2 regions of the Paenibacillus sp. Leaf72 genome follow, and region 1 is predicted to be linked to the other one. Evidence: predicted binding sites of a transcription regulator. Region 1 holds the regulator's gene; the other holds the start of a gene.

Region 1 (8,617 bases):
TGAAGTTATTCATACGTATAATTCGTTTGTAAAGCCAACGATTGCGATACCACCGTTTATTACGCAGCTAACGGGCATTGACGAGGCAATGGTGGCGGATGCTCCTGAGCTGTCTGATGTGCTGATGGATATGATTCCGCTGCTTGATGATGCGGTGCTTGTCGCGCATAATGTCAATTTTGACGCTGGTTTTCTGAACCAAGCGCTTGATCGCAGCGGCTACCACACGTTTGCAGGGCGCAGGCTCGATACGATTGAGCTGCTGCGCATTCTTTTTCCATCGATTACGTCTTACCAGCTTGGTGCTGTGTCTGAGCAGTTCGGCATTACGCATGATCATCATCATCGCGCTGATAGCGATGCGATGGCGACCGCCGTTATATTTGCCAAATCAGTTCAAAAGCTACGGAGCTTGCCGCTGCTGACTTTGCAGCGGTTATCTTCGCTTGTAGACAATGGCAGCGATTTAAGCTGGTTTATTACGCTGACGCTTAAGCAGGTGGAACAGAACATCGTTATGGGTGTTCCGGATTATGATTTTTTCAACCAGTTTGCGTTGAAAGCCAGAGAATGGACAGAGGAAAAGCCCGCGCGAAGCGAAGAGGGAGCCTCGCCTTTGCAGGATATGTCATTCGAGCAATATTTGGATGAAATCAAGCAGCGTTTTATTGAGCAATTCCCGAATTATGAAGAACGCGAAGCGCAGACGACGATGTTCCATGAAGTGTTTGATTCGCTGGATAGCAAACGCCATTTGCTCATTGAAGCGGGAACAGGTACAGGAAAGTCTCTCGGCTATCTGATTCCAGCGCTCTATTATGGTATCCGTCAAGATGAGAAGATAGTCGTCAGCACGCATACCATTAATTTGCAAGAGCAGCTAAGGCATCGCGATGTGCCGCTGCTAAAACAGATTTTGCCGATAGAGTTCCGAGCTTCTATTTTCAAGGGCAGAGGGAATTATTTGTGCCTGCGCAAATTTGAAAGTAAAATAAATACGAGGGATATGATGTCCCCCGTTGATGATGCAATTACTGCCTCACAAATGGTCGTTTGGCTGGGCGAGACGGAAACAGGCGATCAGGAAGAGCTGAATTTCAGCAACAAGGGGACTGATTTCTGGTCGACCGTTGCCAGTGATGCAGATTCCTGTCTGAACCGGGCTTGTCCTTGGTTCAAACGCTGCTATTACCATCGTGCGAAGCATGAAGCTAATATTGCCGATGTGTGCATTACGAATCACTCCATGCTGTTTACAGACATTCAAGCGGATCATCGGCTGCTGCCGACTTACAGCCATTTGATTGTCGATGAAGCACATCATGTGGAGGAAGTAGCAAGCAAGCATTTGGGCATGCAGCTGGGCTATTATTCGATAACGAATGCGATTACGCGGATGTTCAAGGATAGTCGTTCCGGCTTGCTGCCATCGTTGCGCATTCATCTTCAGCAGGAAAGCGATGAGCGGGTTCAAGGCTGGCTTGAGACGATTGACACCATTATCCCGACCTTCACGGAAGTGAAGGAGCATTGGGAGAGGCTCTTTGAAATGCTGTACAGCTTCGTGCAAGCTTCTCCTGACGCGACGGGTGAAAACAATCAATCCGTTTATCGCCTGCGAGGCGACAGTCTGCCTGAAGGCTGGTCCGAAGTGCTCGCCGAAGAGACCAATATTCATACGGAGCTCATTCGCGTGCTGAAGACAGCTGAGAAAATGTCTGAGGAAATTAAAGACCGCATCGATGAGCTGGCCGTACAGGCGCTTGTAACGGATCTGAATGGCGTTTTGCGCGATTTGACGAGAGTTAAGGATGATCTGCGCAGCTTTATGAAAGTCGATCAGACGACTGACGTATTCTGGCTGGAAGCCAACATGACCTACAAGCATCGCTCGCTGCATCTTTATGCGGTGCCGATTGATGTGAGCAGCCAGCTTCAGCAGTATTTATTTGATGTGAAGGACAGCATTATTTTAACGTCAGCCACCCTTTCGGTGCAAAAGTCATTCCAGTTCGCCGAAGAGCAGCTTGGACTTAGCGGCTTTGAAGAGGCGGGCAGACTGCGCACCGTACAGCTGGCATCGCCGTTTAATTACCGGGAGCAGGCGCTCGTCATTATTCCGCGCAATTTCCCTGTTCTTAAAGGCTCGGCGGGCGAGCCCGCATTTATTTCAATGCTCGTCTCTTCTTTGGCAGATGCAGTGCAGCAGACCAATGGCAGAATGCTGGTGCTGTTCACCTCTTACCGAATGCTCAAGCAGGTATATGACCCGCTTAAAGCGGCGCTCGCGGCCACCAGCATTCAAGTGCTGGGCCAAGGCATCGACAGCGGCAATCGTACGAAGCTGACGCGGCGTTTTTTGCAGCAGCCAGAGTCCGTACTGCTTGGTACAAGCAGCTTTTGGGAAGGCGTAGATATTCCAGGCGAAGCCTTGACTTGCCTTGCCATCGTCCGATTGCCGTTCCAACCGCCCAATCATCCGCTGTTGGAAGCGAAGTCGGAATTGCTGCAGCGCCAAAAGCAAAATCCATTTATGAAGCTGTCAATTCCGCAAGCGGTTATTCGCTTCAAGCAGGGATTCGGCAGGCTCGTGCGAACGGCGAAGGATAAAGGCATTGTCATTATTTATGATACGCGAGTGATTGAAACGTATTATGGCAAGCATTTTCTGTATTCCTTGCCTGGCCCGAAAATTGAGCATATGCATATAGAGCAAATTGTACCGAGAATGAAAGAATGGCTTGGTGCCGAGAGGGAGGAGGAGAACGGGTGAAGCAGACGAAAATATCGGAGGCCGTCGTAAGACGCCTCCCCATTTACCTGCAAGTGCTAAACGAGCTGAACAACCGGGAGGTGCAGACCGTTTCGTCCCAGGAGCTTGGCGTCAAGCTGGATTTGAATCCGGCGCAAATCCGTAAGGACTTGGCGTATTTCGGCGATTTTGGCCGTAAAGGCATCGGCTATGATGTGACGTATTTAATTGAAAAAATTCGCCAAATTCTCAAGCTTGATCAGACGATAAATGTCGCGCTTGTCGGTGCGGGTAATTTAGGCCATGCGCTTTGCAATTATAATAAATACTCCAAAGACAATATGAAAATCATCGCGGTGTTTGATGTGCATCCATCTAAAATCGGCTCGCAAATTAATAATTTGACCGTTATGCCGATGGATATGCTGAAACAAACGGTGGAGGAAAACAATATCCGGATCGGCATTATAACCGTTCCCGGATTTGAAGCGCAAAACGTCGCTAATCAATTTATTGACGCCGGCATTGAAGGCTTGCTTAATTTTGCCCCAGCGATATTGAAGGTACCTGAGGAAATTCGCATACATCATGCTGACTTTACGAAAGAGCTGCTAAGTCTGGCCTATTACTTGGAGAGGGAAAGGGATGACGAAAATGAGCCAAATTTGGATTGAAAATGGACGTTTTGTAACGATGGAGGATGGCGAGCATGTGCTGCAAGGGCATATGGTTGTAACCGATGATCGCATTACATATATCGGAGCAGAAGCTCCAACTGGGCTGCAAGCCGATGTGCAAAAGCTGGATGGCAGCAAGCTTGCTTTTATGCCGGGTCTAGTAAACACGCATGGACATGCGGCTATGACTTTGCTGCGCGGCTATTCCGATGATCAAAACCTGCAAGTATGGCTGGAGCAAAAAATGTGGCCGATGGAAGGCAAATACATCGACCTTGATACCCGTGCGGGCAGCGCGCTTGCCGTGGTGGAAATGCTTAAATCCGGTACGACAGCTTTCGTGGATATGTATGACCGCATGGACCAGCTGGCCGAAGTTGTTGAACAGTCCGGCATTCGCGGCTGTCTGACGCGCGGCGTCATCGGCCTTTGCCCGGAGGATGTACAGCAAGCTAAGCTGGCGGAAGCGATTGCTTTCGCACGCGATTGGAACGGCAAGGCCGATGGCCGGATTACGACGATGATTTCGCCGCATGCGCCTTATACATGCCCGCCAGATTATATTGAGAAATTTGTTCAGGCCGCTCATGATTATGATTTGCCACTGCATACGCATATGTCAGAATCGATTGCCGAAGTAGAGCAGAACGTTCGCGATTATGGCGTTCGTCCCGTTCAGCATCTCGACAATTTAGGCTTCTTCTCGCGTCCGGCGCTCGTTGCTCATGCGGTGCATTTGAATGACGAGGAAATTGCGCTGCTGGCTGAACGCAAAGTAGCCGTATCGCATAACCCGGTCAGCAACCTCAAGCTGGCAAGCGGCATTGCCCGCGTGCCTGCTTTGCTTCGCGCAGGTGTAACTGTATCATTAGGCACGGACAGCGCGGCGAGCAACAACAATCTTGATCTATTCAAGGAAATCAATCTTGCGGCTTTGCTGCATAAAGGTGTTTCTGGCGATCCTACGGTTGTGCCAGCCATTGAAGCTTTGCGTATGGGAACGGTATACGGCGCTCGCTCCATTTGGCAGGAGGATTCCATTGGCCGCCTGCGCGTTGGCATGAAGGCTGACTTCATCGCGATCGATATTGAACAGCCGCATTATTATCCACAGACGGATATTGTGTCCCATTTGGTATATGCCGGCTCTGGCCGCGACGTTAAGCATGTATGGGTGGACGGCCGCCAAGTTGTACGGGATGGCGAATGCACGCTGCTTGATGAGGAGAAAATTCGTCACGATGCTCAGGCGAGCTTCGAGAGGCTGTTGAAGGCATAATGCGGGCGAGAACGAGAAAGCCGTTTTGGACGGTAAAACGGGCTGTCTTTATTTCAGTTATTTTTGTTATCGCATTGCTGACCGTTACGATTGTTTATTACCGAACTGTGCATAAGGATTTATGGGCAGAGGAAGCCCCTATTAAAGCGCATGCTATTGAAGCCGCGCAGTTGACGGAAGTCACCGGGATGACGAAGCAGGTGTGGGATGGCATTTCCTGGGTTGTAAAAGGGAATACGGCTGATGAACAAGACGTTTATGTATTTCTAACGACAGCGGAAGGTCCTGTGCTCACGGTGAAAGCGACCGAGCATATTACTCAAGAGCAGGCGGATACTGCTTTACTGGGCAGCGAGCCGGATGCGGATATTAAAAGAACACAGCCGGGTTTGCTGAACGGCGAGCCGGTATGGGAAATTTTTTATAGCCGTGATGAAGCGATAACGAAATATTATTATGCGTATTATTCGTTCCGCGATGGCGCATTTTTGAAGAAATATAGTTTAGTAGGTGACAAGGCGTCCTAGCTGTAATGGATGCCTTAGCTGTAACAGTTGGAATTGCTGGCTATTATTACACCCCCTTATTCAACAGGCGATGTGATATACTTTCGTGTATCGGAGTGGATATGCGTTTGGTATATCACCGTCATTTTGAGAGGGGGATTTTTACGATGTTCAAACTCAAGATTATGCCGATTTTGCTAACAGCTGCTGCGTCCGCCCTCGTTTTATTTGGAGGCTGGCTTATTTATCATCAGGTTGCATTCGCAGCTCCGCTTGCCAAGGCGGTTGATTCAATAGAAGGCATTGCTTCATCCGAGACACCTATTATGGATACGGACCGTATTACTTTCCCGCTGACGCTTTCAGCTGGAGCGGATTTAAAGCATGTATATGAAACGATAGCGGGGCAAAGCAAATCTGTCATTGGAGGCCGCGACATTCAGCTCGATATTGCGAATACAAGCTCGAACGCCAAGCTGGATCAGCTTTGGTCATCGTCTCTATTCAAAGTGGCTGAAGCGATGGAGCACAAAAACTATTCGACTATTCCTGAGACGTTGAAAGCTTTGGCGGATGAACATTCAGGTGTTCACGCCGTTACCGATATGGATGACACCAATATATACATTACGCTGAAAGATGGTACGGCTACGAAGTATATCGTGCTTCCGCGTGTAGCCGCACAGCTGGAGGTGTCCAGTTATGCGTAAATACGGCATCGAAATGGCAATTGGTTTTATTCCGGTATTGATTGCCTTTCTTTTATTTGTGAATGTGAATTTAATGCCTTTTGTGCTGCTTGTCATTATCGCAGCTGCTGTCGTTTATTTAGCGACCGGCAGAGGAAAGCTTGCACATGCTTCAGGTACGAAGCGGCGGAAGGTATCGGACAGCGTGCCATTCTCCTTTGAGCAAATTGGCGGACAGGAGCGTGCCAAGCAGGAGTTGATCGAGGCGCTCGATTTTCTAGTCCGGCATGAGGAACTGAGCAAGCTCGGCATTCGGCCGTTGAAGGGAATTTTGCTGACGGGACCGCCGGGAACCGGGAAGACGCTAATGGCGAAGGCAGCCGCGCAATATACCGATTCGATTTATTTGGCTGCCTCCGGCAGTGAATTTGTGGAGATGTACGTCGGCGTCGGGGCAGGCCGGATTCGTGACTTATTCAAAGAAGCGCGGACGAAAGCGAAGAAAGCGGGCAAGGAAAGCGCCGTTATTTTTATCGATGAGATCGAGGTTATCGGCGGCAAGCGCGATGGCGGACAGCATCGGGAATATGATCAAACGCTTAATCAGCTGCTTACGGAAATGGACGGCATTCATGCGGATACGGCACCGCGGCTGCTCATTATTGCGGCAACGAACCGTAAGGAAATGCTCGACAGCGCACTGCTGAGGCCCGGACGATTCGACCGCCATATTGGTGTGGAGCTGCCGGACAAAAAAGCACGCTATCAAATATTGAATATCCATGCGGCCAACAAGCCGCTTGCCGATACAGTGGAGCTGGAGAAAGTAGCTGCTGAGTCGTTCGGCTTCTCCGGCGCACAGCTTGAGAGCGTCATGAACGAAGGCGCCATTTATGCGATGCGGGAGCAAAGCGAGGTCATTGAAGAGCAGCATCTGGCTATGGCGATTGACAAGGTCATGATGGGCGAGAAGACGGATCGCGAGGCGACGAAGGAGGAGCGCGAGCGTGTGGCGCTGCATGAGCTCGGCCATGCGATATCAGCAGAGCTGCTCCGCCCGGGCAGCGTATCTCAGGTTGCCTTGTCCCCACGTGGTCAGGCGCTAGGCTATGTGCGTCATAATCCAGAGCAGGACCGTTATTTATATACGAGGGATTTTCTGAATGGGCAAATTATGATTGCGCTTGGTGGGGCGGCGGCTGAGGAAATCTTCTACGGCAATCGCAGCACAGGGTCGCGTGGCGACTTTGATCAGGCGATGAACATTGTTCGTACGCTCGTCGAATCAGGCTTAACGGAGCTCGGCATTATTCATCCCGAAATGATGACGCCTGACGCCTGGGCGAAGATCAATCGCTCCATCCTTGACGATTTAATGGCCAAGACGACTGCGATGCTGGCGACGAAGCGTCAAGTTTTTCTGGACGCGCTTGATGTCCTGATCCGTGAAGAAACGCTCAGCGGCATTGAATTTCGTGAATTGCTTAAGAAGTTGTCACATAGCGCATAATAATTCAGCATGAATAATCCTCAATTTATTACAATTTGAAGGCAGACGACATGTCTGTCTTCTTTTTTTTCAGAAAACCGTTATAATAAACATTGAACATAACTATAAAGAGAATGTTTCTCATTTACATGCTGTAGGGAAACGACAAGGAGAGAATCATGTCTATTAAAAAAGTTGGCGTAGTTGGCGCAGGAACAATGGGCCAGGGTATTGCTGAAATGTTGGCCTCTAATGGGCTGGACGTTCATTTAATCGAGATTTCGGAAGAGCGATTGACATATGGCAGGCAAATGATCGAGCTTAGCCTGGACAAACAAATCGAGAAATGGGCTTTGACACAGGCGGAGAAGAAGCTGATTATGAATCGTATTCATATGACTTTGTCTTATGATGCACTGGCCGAATGCGAACTGGTCATTGAGACGGTTACCGAGGACTTGGAAAGCAAGAAGGCTGTCATTAGCCAAATAGACGACATTTGCGGCGCTGATGTTATTTTGGCGAGCAATACGTCGACGCTCAGCTTGACGGAGCTGGCTAGCGCATCTGCACATCCGGAACGGGTGATTGGACTTCATTTCATCTATCCGGTACTCAAAATCGATTTGGTAGAAATTGTTCGTGGTCTTAAAACGAGCGAGGATACCTTTACGAGCACGAAACATTTCGTTGAAGAAATTATTCATAAAAAAGGCGTCATGGTATTTGAATCTCCCGGATTCGTAACATCCCGCCTTATTTGCTTGTTCATAAACGAAGCTCTGCACGTATTGGAGGAAGGCGTTGCTTCTGCGGAAGACATCGACAGCGCGATGCGTATCGGCTATTCCTTCCAGCACGGTCCTTTCGAGATGGCAGACCGCTTCGGTCTCGATTCGGTGCTTGCTGCACTGGACCGCATGTTCCGCGAATATGGCGAGCTCAAATACCGCCCTTCCATCGTCTTGAAAAAAATGGTGCGTGCTGGCCAACTGGGTGCGAAAACTGGCGTTGGCTTTTTCAAATATGACAAGGATGGGGATCGGATCTAATGAAAGTACTCGTTATTAATGCAGGAAGCTCTTCTCTAAAATATCAGCTTTATGACATGCGCAATGAATCGGTGCTGGCAAGCGGCCGAGTTGAACGGATCGGCATGGATTCCTCTATCGTAACGCATGAACCAGCGGACAAGCCGGAAGTGCGCGATGTGAGCGAAATTTTG
Region 2 (8,617 bases), on a different contig from region 1:
GGCGCGGTTGGCGTTGATTTTATTCCCGGCAGCGAAGTAACGGATTACGAATATGCGTATAACCGTGCCCAAGAGTCGATTGCGAAGCTCGTTCCTTTTGCCGAAAGCGCGAACGTATCGATTGGCATTGAAAATGTTTGGAATAAATTTCTATTGTCGCCGCTTGAGCTGCGCGGATTTATTGACTCATTCGGCTCCAGCTACGTAGGCTCTTATTTCGATGTCGGAAACGTCGTGCAAAATGGTTATCCAGAGCAGTGGGTACGCATTTTGGGCAACCGGATCAAGAAGGTTCATTTCAAGGATTACCGTCGCCAAGCGGGCGGACTCCATGGCTTTGTCGATCTGCTTGCAGGCGATGTAAACTATCCAGCTGTCATGGAGGCGCTGCAGGCGATCGGCTATGACAATTACGTCACGGCCGAAATGATTCCGCCGTACACGCATCATGCGGAGCAAATTATTTTCAATACTTCCAAAGCGATGGATGCGATTTTGGGCCGCGGAAACGGCTAACTTAATTCGCCAAAAGCTTTTATTTGATAAGGGGGATTCACGATGTTAAAAGTAGGTCTTATCGGATTCGGTTTTATGGGACGCATGCATTTCGACAACTATGTTCGTCTTACAGAAGAGGGCGCGCAAGTAAAACTGGCAGCGATTTGCGATCTGATGATCGAGGAATTGAAAAATGGCAAAGCTTCCGGCAATATGGCGACGGGCCAAGAGGTTTATGATCTATCGCCGTACAACCTGTATGACAGCATTGAGAAAATGCTCGAAAACGAGGAGCTCGACATCATCGACATTACGCTGCCGACTTATTTGCATGCCGAGCTGACCTGCTCCCTGCTGGAAAAGGGGCTGCATGTGCTCTGCGAGAAGCCGGTAGCCGGAAATTCCGCTGATGGCTGGAAAATGGTGCAAGCAGCTGAGCGCACAGGCAAAACGCTAATGATCGGCCAATGCTTGCGCTTCTGGCCAGCCTATGAATATTTGAAATCCGTTGTGGAGGATAACCGTTTTGGCGCGGTAACGGGCGGTTATTTCTTCAGAGGCTCTGCCGCCCCTAAAGGCTGGTTCCTTGACGGCAGCAAGAGCGGCGGGGCTGTACTGGATATGCATATCCATGATACCGACATGATCCACTGGCTGTTTGGCAAGCCGGAGCAAGTCTCGACGCTCGCTCGCAACGTCATTCCAGGCAGCGGCTACGATACGGTATCAACAAATTACGTCTACCCGGACGGCAAAGTGCTGAATGCGCAAGCAGACTGGACGCTCGAAGGCGATTTCGGCTTTGCGATGACGTATCGCGTCAATTTTGAAGGCGGCAATCTGCTGTTTGAGAACGGACAGGTTAAAGTGAATCCCAACAACGAGCCGGGCTTTGTAGCTGATCTATCGCCGGACATGGGCTATTACCGCCAAATCAAATATTTCCTTGAATCGGTAAACGCAGGTACGCCCGTATCCGTCTGTATGCCGGAAAGCGCTGTAGGAACGCTGGAAATTATTGAAGCAGAGCTTCGCTCGGCTGATGAGCGCGGCGCATTAATCCGTCTGTAAGCATGCATTCGGCGGCAAGTCGGCCAACTTGAAGGCGCATGAAAACATAGGCTAGCCCCTTACGCTATAGACAATGGCGGCAAGGGGCTATTTTTATTATAATCGCTTTTTTGTGAAAAATATCACATAACTCCCGAGCATTGTTGTTTATACTGTTGGTGAGTACGATGAAAGCTGTACAGGGAGGCGTTTGCAATGGGAATCATACGGCAGAAGCTTGTGCTGATTGGCAATGGGATGGCGGGGATAAACACGCTGGAGCATATACTCAAGCTGTCCCCGGAGCAATATGACATCACGGTATTCGGCAGCGAGCCGCATCCAAACTATAACCGGATCATGCTTTCTTATGTTTTGGAAGGCAGCAAAACGATGGACGATATTATTTTAAACAGCTGGGCCTGGTATGAGGAGCATCAGATTACGCTGCATACGGGAACAACCATAACATCTATTGATACGCAGCAAAAAATCGTTTTTGCGGACAATGGGCTGTTCGCAGCCTATGACCGTCTAATTATAGCAACAGGCTCGAATCCCATTATACTGCCCGTTCCTGGGCATCAGAAGCAGGGCGTCGTAGGCTTCCGCGACATGGCGGATTGCAGCGTCATGCTGGAGACAGCGAAGCAATATCGCAATGCGGCCGTTATTGGCGGCGGGCTGCTTGGATTGGAAGCTGCCAAGGGCTTGCTCAATTTGGGCATGAATGTGACGGTCATCCATTTGATGGCGGATTTAATGGAGCGCCAGCTTGACCCGAGCGCTTCGGCGATGCTGAAGGCGGAGCTGGAGCGGCAGGGACTGCATTTTCTCATGGAAAAGCAGACGGCGGAAATTTATGGCGGCGAGCGAGTTGAGGGGCTGACCTTCAGCGATGGAACGAAGCTGGAATCGGATTTTATCGTCATGGCAGCGGGCATACGGCCTAATACGGCTTTAGCTAGCGCGAGCGGCATTGAAGTGAAGCGAGGCATCGTTGTCGATGATTACATGCAAACGTCGGCGGAAGGCGTGTACGCTGTTGGCGAATGCGCCGAGCACCGCGGCATTTGCTATGGCTTGGTTGCCCCGCTGTTTGAGCAGGGGGCCGTACTCGCGAAGCAGCTATGCGGCGTGCAAACGAAGCCTTACGAGGGGACGCAATTGTCGACGAAGCTGAAAATTTCGGGCGTAGATGTATTTTCGACTGGCGTATTCTTGGATCAGCCAGAGCTGACGGTTATTCGCAAGCAGGATGACTGGAAACAGCAATATAAGAAGCTGCTGCTTAAGGGCGATACAATCGTTGGCGGTGTGCTTTATGGCGATGTCAGCGATTCGAGCCGAATTCAGCAGTGGGTGCGCGAAGGTGCGGCGATGACGGACGCTATTTATGCGGAGCTGATGGGAACGGCCGGCACTGCGCTGTCAGCCGCTGATCGCGTAGCGCAAATGGCCGACGATGAAATCGTATGCGGCTGCAACGGCGTATCGAAGGGGAGCATCGTAAAGGCGATTAAGGACAACTCGCTTACCACGGTCGATGAGGTGAAGGCATGCACTGGGGCTGGGCGTTCGTGCGGCGGCTGTGTGCCGACGGTTAGCCATTTGCTGCAATATGTGCTAGGAGACGAATATGCTGGGCAGAAAACCAAGACTGGCATTTGTGGCTGCACCGACCTGAGCCGCGATGAGATCGTAGCTGCGATAAAAGAGAAGCATTTGACGACTGTGAAAGAGGTCATGCATGTACTAGAGTGGCATCATTCGGAGGGCTGCTCGAAATGCCGTCCAGCGGTCAATTATTACTTGGGCATGCTGTGGCCGCAAGAGCATGAGGACGAGAAGGATTCGCGCTTCGTCAATGAGCGGATGAACGCCAACATTCAGAAGGATGGCACCTACACCGTCGTGCCGCGGATGTACGGCGGCGTGACGACGCCGGAGGATTTGAAGAAAATTGCCGATGTGGCCGTGAAATATGAGGTGAAAATGGTCAAAGTGACCGGAGGCCAGCGGCTTGATTTAATTGGGGTCGCGAAAGAGGATTTGCCGCTCGTATGGAAAGAGCTGGATATGCCTTCGGGCTATGCGTATGCGAAGGCGCTGCGCACAGTGAAAACCTGCGTCGGCCAGCAATTTTGCCGCTTCGGTACGCAGGATTCGATCGGCATGGGCATTCGGCTGGAAAAAACGTTCGAGCGGATCGATATGCCCGCCAAGTTCAAAATGGCCGTGAACGGCTGTCCGCGCAACTGCGCGGAGTCGTGTACGAAAGATATCGGCATCGTCGGCAATGACGGCGGCTGGGAAATGTTCGTTGGCGGCAATGGCGGAATCAAGCCGCGCATCGCCGAGCTGCTGTGCAAAGTGAAAACGGATGAAGAGCTTGTGCAGATGGTGGGCGCTTTTACCCAATATTATCGGTTGACGGCGAACTATTTGGAGCGCACCTCGGAGTGGGTGGAGCGTTTGGGCATTGAGACGATTAAAGCAGAAGTCGTTGACAATATGGACCGCCGCCGCGAGCTGTATCAGGATATTTTAGCCCTGCTAGCCGAGCTTCAGGAGCCGTGGAGCGCAGCGCTAGAGGAGCAGGGGGAAAGCAGCTATCTGTTCGAAGCCATTCAATTGAAATAGGAGAGGAGCAGCCAAATGACTGCACAGGTAAACAACGATTTGACCTATATTAAAATCGGCACGCTTGAAGATTTTCGCGAACGGATGGGGCGGGTCATCCGCTTGAACGAGAAGGAAATTGTTGTGTTTCGTACAACGGACGGCACCTTGTATGCCCTGGACAATCGCAGTCCTCATCGCAGGGGAGGCCCACTCGCGGAAGGCATGGTATCGGGACATTTTGTACTGGACCCGCTATACGATTGGAAGATCGCACTGGATACCGGGCAGGTGCAGGCGCCTGATACTGGCATGGTGCCAACTTATCCTTTGAAGATAGAAGGCGAGGATGTACAACTGGGGCTAACGCTGGAGCAAGCGGGCCAGCTGGCACTGGAACGATAGAAGCTCGTATTATAAGCGAATAAAGGAGGTTTATCTATTGAATACGGCAACGGTTAACAAGGAAGGCGGTCAAGGCAAGAAGGGTTTTGGCGAATGTGCTTGCTGCAGCGGCAACCATCTATTGCATGCGCTTTTGGAGCAGAAGGAGAGGCAGGACGTCGGCATTCAGCCGGAGAAGCTGAAACCGGCAGATTGGAGCAAGCAGTCCATTGCCGGGATGGTGCGCCAGCTCATGTTCGGCTATCATCTGTTTCTCAGAGCCGAGCTGCCGCTGCTGCATGAACTGACCACGCTTATTACGAGCGTTCATGGCAGCGAGCACCGCCAGCTGATTGAGCTGCAGCAGCGCTTTCATGCTTTAAAGGTTTTGCTGGAGCAGCATTTGATCGACGAGGAGGAATGCTTTTTCCCGCTCATTCTGAAATATGAGCGGCGCCATTCCGCTACCGCGTTCAGGCAGGCGAAGCAAATGGTCGAGAAGCTTGAAGGCGACCATAGGCGTATCGGCAATATGCTGCTGCATCTTAGGCTGGCTTCGGCGCATTATGTGCTGCCGGATGATGCGTGCGAGGCTTTCGCTTATACGTACACGAGGCTGAAGCAGCTGGAAGCGAAGCTGCTGGAGCATATCCGGCTGGAAAATCATTATTTATTTTATAGATTGTGATAATATTCACATTTTAAAAAAGAACCCGGTTTTATACTGAAGCTATAAAGGATATGGGAGGCGAAGAAGATGGCTGTCAATCAAACCGATCGCATTAAAGTGGCAGAATCTGCGGGCGCTTGGCGGGGCTTTGCAGCAGGCAAGTGGCAGGAACGCATTGATGTAAAGGATTTTCTGGATCATAACATTCAGCCTTATACTGGCAATGAGGAATTTTTGGCGGGAGCCACCGAGGCTACTGGCGAGCTTTGGCAAAAAATCCAGCAGCTCGTCAAGCAGGAGCGGGCGAACGGCGGTGTGCTGGATATTGACCTGCATACGGTTTCCAGCATTACCGCCCATGCGCCCGGCTACATTGACCAGAAGAAGGAGCAGATTGTCGGGCTGCAAACCGACGCGCCATTGAAGCGTTCCATTCAGCCATTCGGCGGCATCAAAATGGTCGTAGATGCTTGCGAGGCCTACGGCTTCGAGCTTCCTGGCGAAATGGTCAAAATGTTTACCGAGGTTCGCAAAACCCATAACCAAGGCGTATTCGACGCCTATACATCAGAGATGCGGGCAGCGCGCAAAGCGGGCATTATTACAGGGCTGCCGGATGCTTACGGACGCGGCAGAATCATTGGCGATTACCGCCGGGTAGCCTTATATGGGGCCGATCGTCTCATCGCCGGGAAGAAGCAGGAGCTGCTGCTGCTGGAAACAGGCACGATGACGGAGGATACGATTCGCGACCGGGAGGAAATTTCCGAGCAAATCCGCTCGCTGCAGGAGCTTAAGCAGATGAGCCTTGCCTACGGCTGCAACATCTCCCGTCCGGCAGCTACGGCGAAGGAAGCGTTCCAATGGCTGTACTTTGCTTATCTGGGGGCGATTAAGGAGCAGAATGGCGCGGCGATGAGCCTTGGGCGCGTCTCCAGCTTTCTCGATATTTATATCGAGCGCGATCGGCTGGAAGGAAGGCTGACGGAGGAGCAGGCACAGGAGCTGATGGATCATTTTGTCATGAAGCTGCGGATCGTGAAGTTTTTGCGGACGCCAGACTATAATGAGCTGTTCAGCGGTGACCCTACCTGGGTGACAGAGTCGATTGGCGGCATGGCGGTCAATGGCCAGACTAGGGTGACGCGCAGCTCCTTCCGTATTCTTCATACCCTATATAATTTAGGGCCGGCACCGGAGCCGAATTTGACCGTACTGTGGTCAGCAAGCCTGCCGGAAGCGTTCAAAAAATATTGCGCCAAGGTGTCGATAGAAACGAGCTCGATTCAATATGAAAATGATGACATTATGCGCCCGCAGTTCGGCGATGATTATGGCATTGCCTGCTGCGTCTCTGCGATGCGAATCGGCAAGCAGATGCAATTTTTCGGAGCGCGGGCGAATTTGGCAAAGGCGCTGCTCTATGCTATCAATGGCGGCGTGGATGAGGTTTCTGGTGCGCAGGTTGGGCCGGCATTTGCTCCAATCACGAGCGATTTGCGCCTCGATTATAAAGAGGTAATGGGCAAATACGACGCCATGCTGGAATGGCTGGCTGGTCTCTACATGAACACGCTGAACATTATCCATTACATGCATGACAAATATGCGTATGAGCGGCTGGAAATGGCGCTGCATGACCGCGAAATTTTGCGTACAATGGCATGCGGCATTGCGGGCTTGTCTGTTGTGGCGGACAGCTTGAGCGCAATCAAGCATGCGGTTGTTATACCGATTCGCAATGAAAATGGCATCGTTGTCGATTTTGACATTCAGGGCGAATATCCGATGTACGGCAACAATGACGAGCGGGTAGACCGGATCGCCGTGCAGCTGACCGAAACGTTTATGAATAAGCTGCGCAAGCATCGCACTTACCGCGGCGCATTGCCAACGATGTCGGTGCTGACGATTACATCGAACGTCGTGTATGGAAAGAAAACGGGCAGCACGCCGGATGGCAGAAAAGCTGGAGAGCCTTTTGCCCCGGGCGCTAATCCGATGCATGGCAGAGACCGCAAGGGGGCGCTTGCTTCGCTTGCATCCGTTGCCAAAATTCCGTACGAGGATTGTCTCGACGGCATTTCCAATACGTTCTCGATCATTCCGAAGGCGCTCGGCAAGGAGCCGCAGACACGCATTAACAATCTGGTGTCGCTGCTCGACGGTTATGCGGACAGCTCCGGCCATCATTTGAACGTTAATGTGTTTGAACGGGAGCAGCTGCTTGATGCGATGGAGCATCCGGAAAATTATCCGCAGCTGACGATTCGCGTATCGGGCTATGCCGTCAACTTTATTAAGCTGACCCGCGAGCAGCAGCTCGATGTTATAAACCGTACGTTCCACGGCGCAGTATAGAAAGGAGGCCCTAAGCATGCTAGGCAGAATCCATTCCTTTGATACGTTTGGAACCGTCGATGGACCGGGCATCCGCTTCGTGCTTTTTATGCAGGGCTGCGCGCTGCAATGCCAGTTTTGCCACAACCCGGATACTTGGGATACAGGAGCGGGTAAACAGGTGAAGGTCGACGATATTTTGCGGGAAATAGAGCCTTATGTGCCGTATTATCGCCGCTCCGGCGGCGGCATTACGGTTACGGGCGGAGAGCCGACGCTGCAAGCGCCATTCGTAACCGAGCTGTTCAAAGCGTGCAAGCAGCGCTGGGGACTGCATACGGCGCTTGATTCCTCCGGGTTTTGCGAACCGCATCACGCCGAGCCGCTTATGGCGGTTACCGATTTGGTGCTGTTGGATTTGAAAATGATTGATTCCGCCAAGCACGAGCAGTTGACCAGCCGTCCAAATGAGCGGATTTTGCGTTTCGCAGCTGCTTTGAGCTCGTGGAAGCAGCCGGTATGGATTCGGCATGTGCTCATTCCGCAGGTGACCGATGGCGGCGACGATTTGCGCGCGCTTGGCGCTTATATTAGCGGGCTTCAATCGGTTGAGAAGTTTGAGATTTTGCCCTACCACCGAATGGGCGTCTACAAGTGGCAGCAGCTCGGACGGGAATATCCGCTGGAGGGCGTTCCGAGCCCGACGGAGCAGGAGATCGCGCGGGCATACCGCCTCGTGCAGGAGGGCGGTGTCCATGCCGCCTCGCAAATACTAGAAGCAGCGAGCATAGAAAAGAAGCAGCCTGTCAGCCGATTGCTCGGCTGATGAGCTGCTTCTTTTTTTCTTTAAATGGCTATGTGACCTTAGCGATTGCAGCATAAAAAGCCCGAAAGGCGAGCACTAATTCCATAGTGCCTATCTTTAGGGCTTCAATTCTTCTATTCATCGTTCAGCTAATCTGCTTTATTCGTGTCCTGCTCCTCATTAAACCATAGAGGATCCTCGCAATCGACTTCACCATTATAGTTAATGAGCAGTTCTTCTCCTGCCTT

The links. Region 1 encodes Rex, which represses fermentation and respiration genes when NADH is low (regulators of the CRP and FNR family bind a similar motif). Its sites were predicted from a motif close to TTGTGAAATATTTCACAA; they were not measured.
Region 2: nirB (nitrite reductase large subunit NirB) is a predicted target of Rex. The motif match lies at 1,680-1,697, and genes of this name have one in related genera.

The regions. Positions count from the first base shown of each region.
Region 1 is NZ_LMLV01000001.1:303,415-312,031, reverse strand. Features, by position in the region: gene dinG (ATP-dependent DNA helicase DinG) at 1-2,773, shown strand, start outside; gene ASF12_RS01285 (redox-sensing transcriptional repressor Rex) at 2,770-3,426, shown strand; gene ASF12_RS01280 (amidohydrolase) at 3,407-4,708, shown strand; gene ASF12_RS01275 (hypothetical protein) at 4,708-5,235, shown strand; gene ASF12_RS01270 (hypothetical protein) at 5,382-5,924, shown strand; gene ASF12_RS01265 (AAA family ATPase) at 5,917-7,413, shown strand; gene ASF12_RS01260 (3-hydroxyacyl-CoA dehydrogenase family protein) at 7,572-8,444, shown strand; gene ASF12_RS01255 (acetate/propionate family kinase) at 8,444-8,617, shown strand, end outside.
Region 2 is NZ_LMLV01000033.1:342,636-351,252, reverse strand. Features, by position in the region: gene ASF12_RS28855 (sugar phosphate isomerase/epimerase family protein) at 1-516, shown strand, start outside; gene ASF12_RS28850 (Gfo/Idh/MocA family protein) at 559-1,569, shown strand; gene nirB (nitrite reductase large subunit NirB) at 1,765-4,191, shown strand; gene nirD (nitrite reductase small subunit NirD) at 4,207-4,575, shown strand; gene ASF12_RS28835 (hemerythrin domain-containing protein) at 4,613-5,242, shown strand; gene pflB (formate C-acetyltransferase) at 5,312-7,585, shown strand; gene pflA (pyruvate formate-lyase-activating protein) at 7,602-8,390, shown strand; gene ASF12_RS28820 (SET domain-containing protein) at 8,519-8,617, opposite strand, start outside.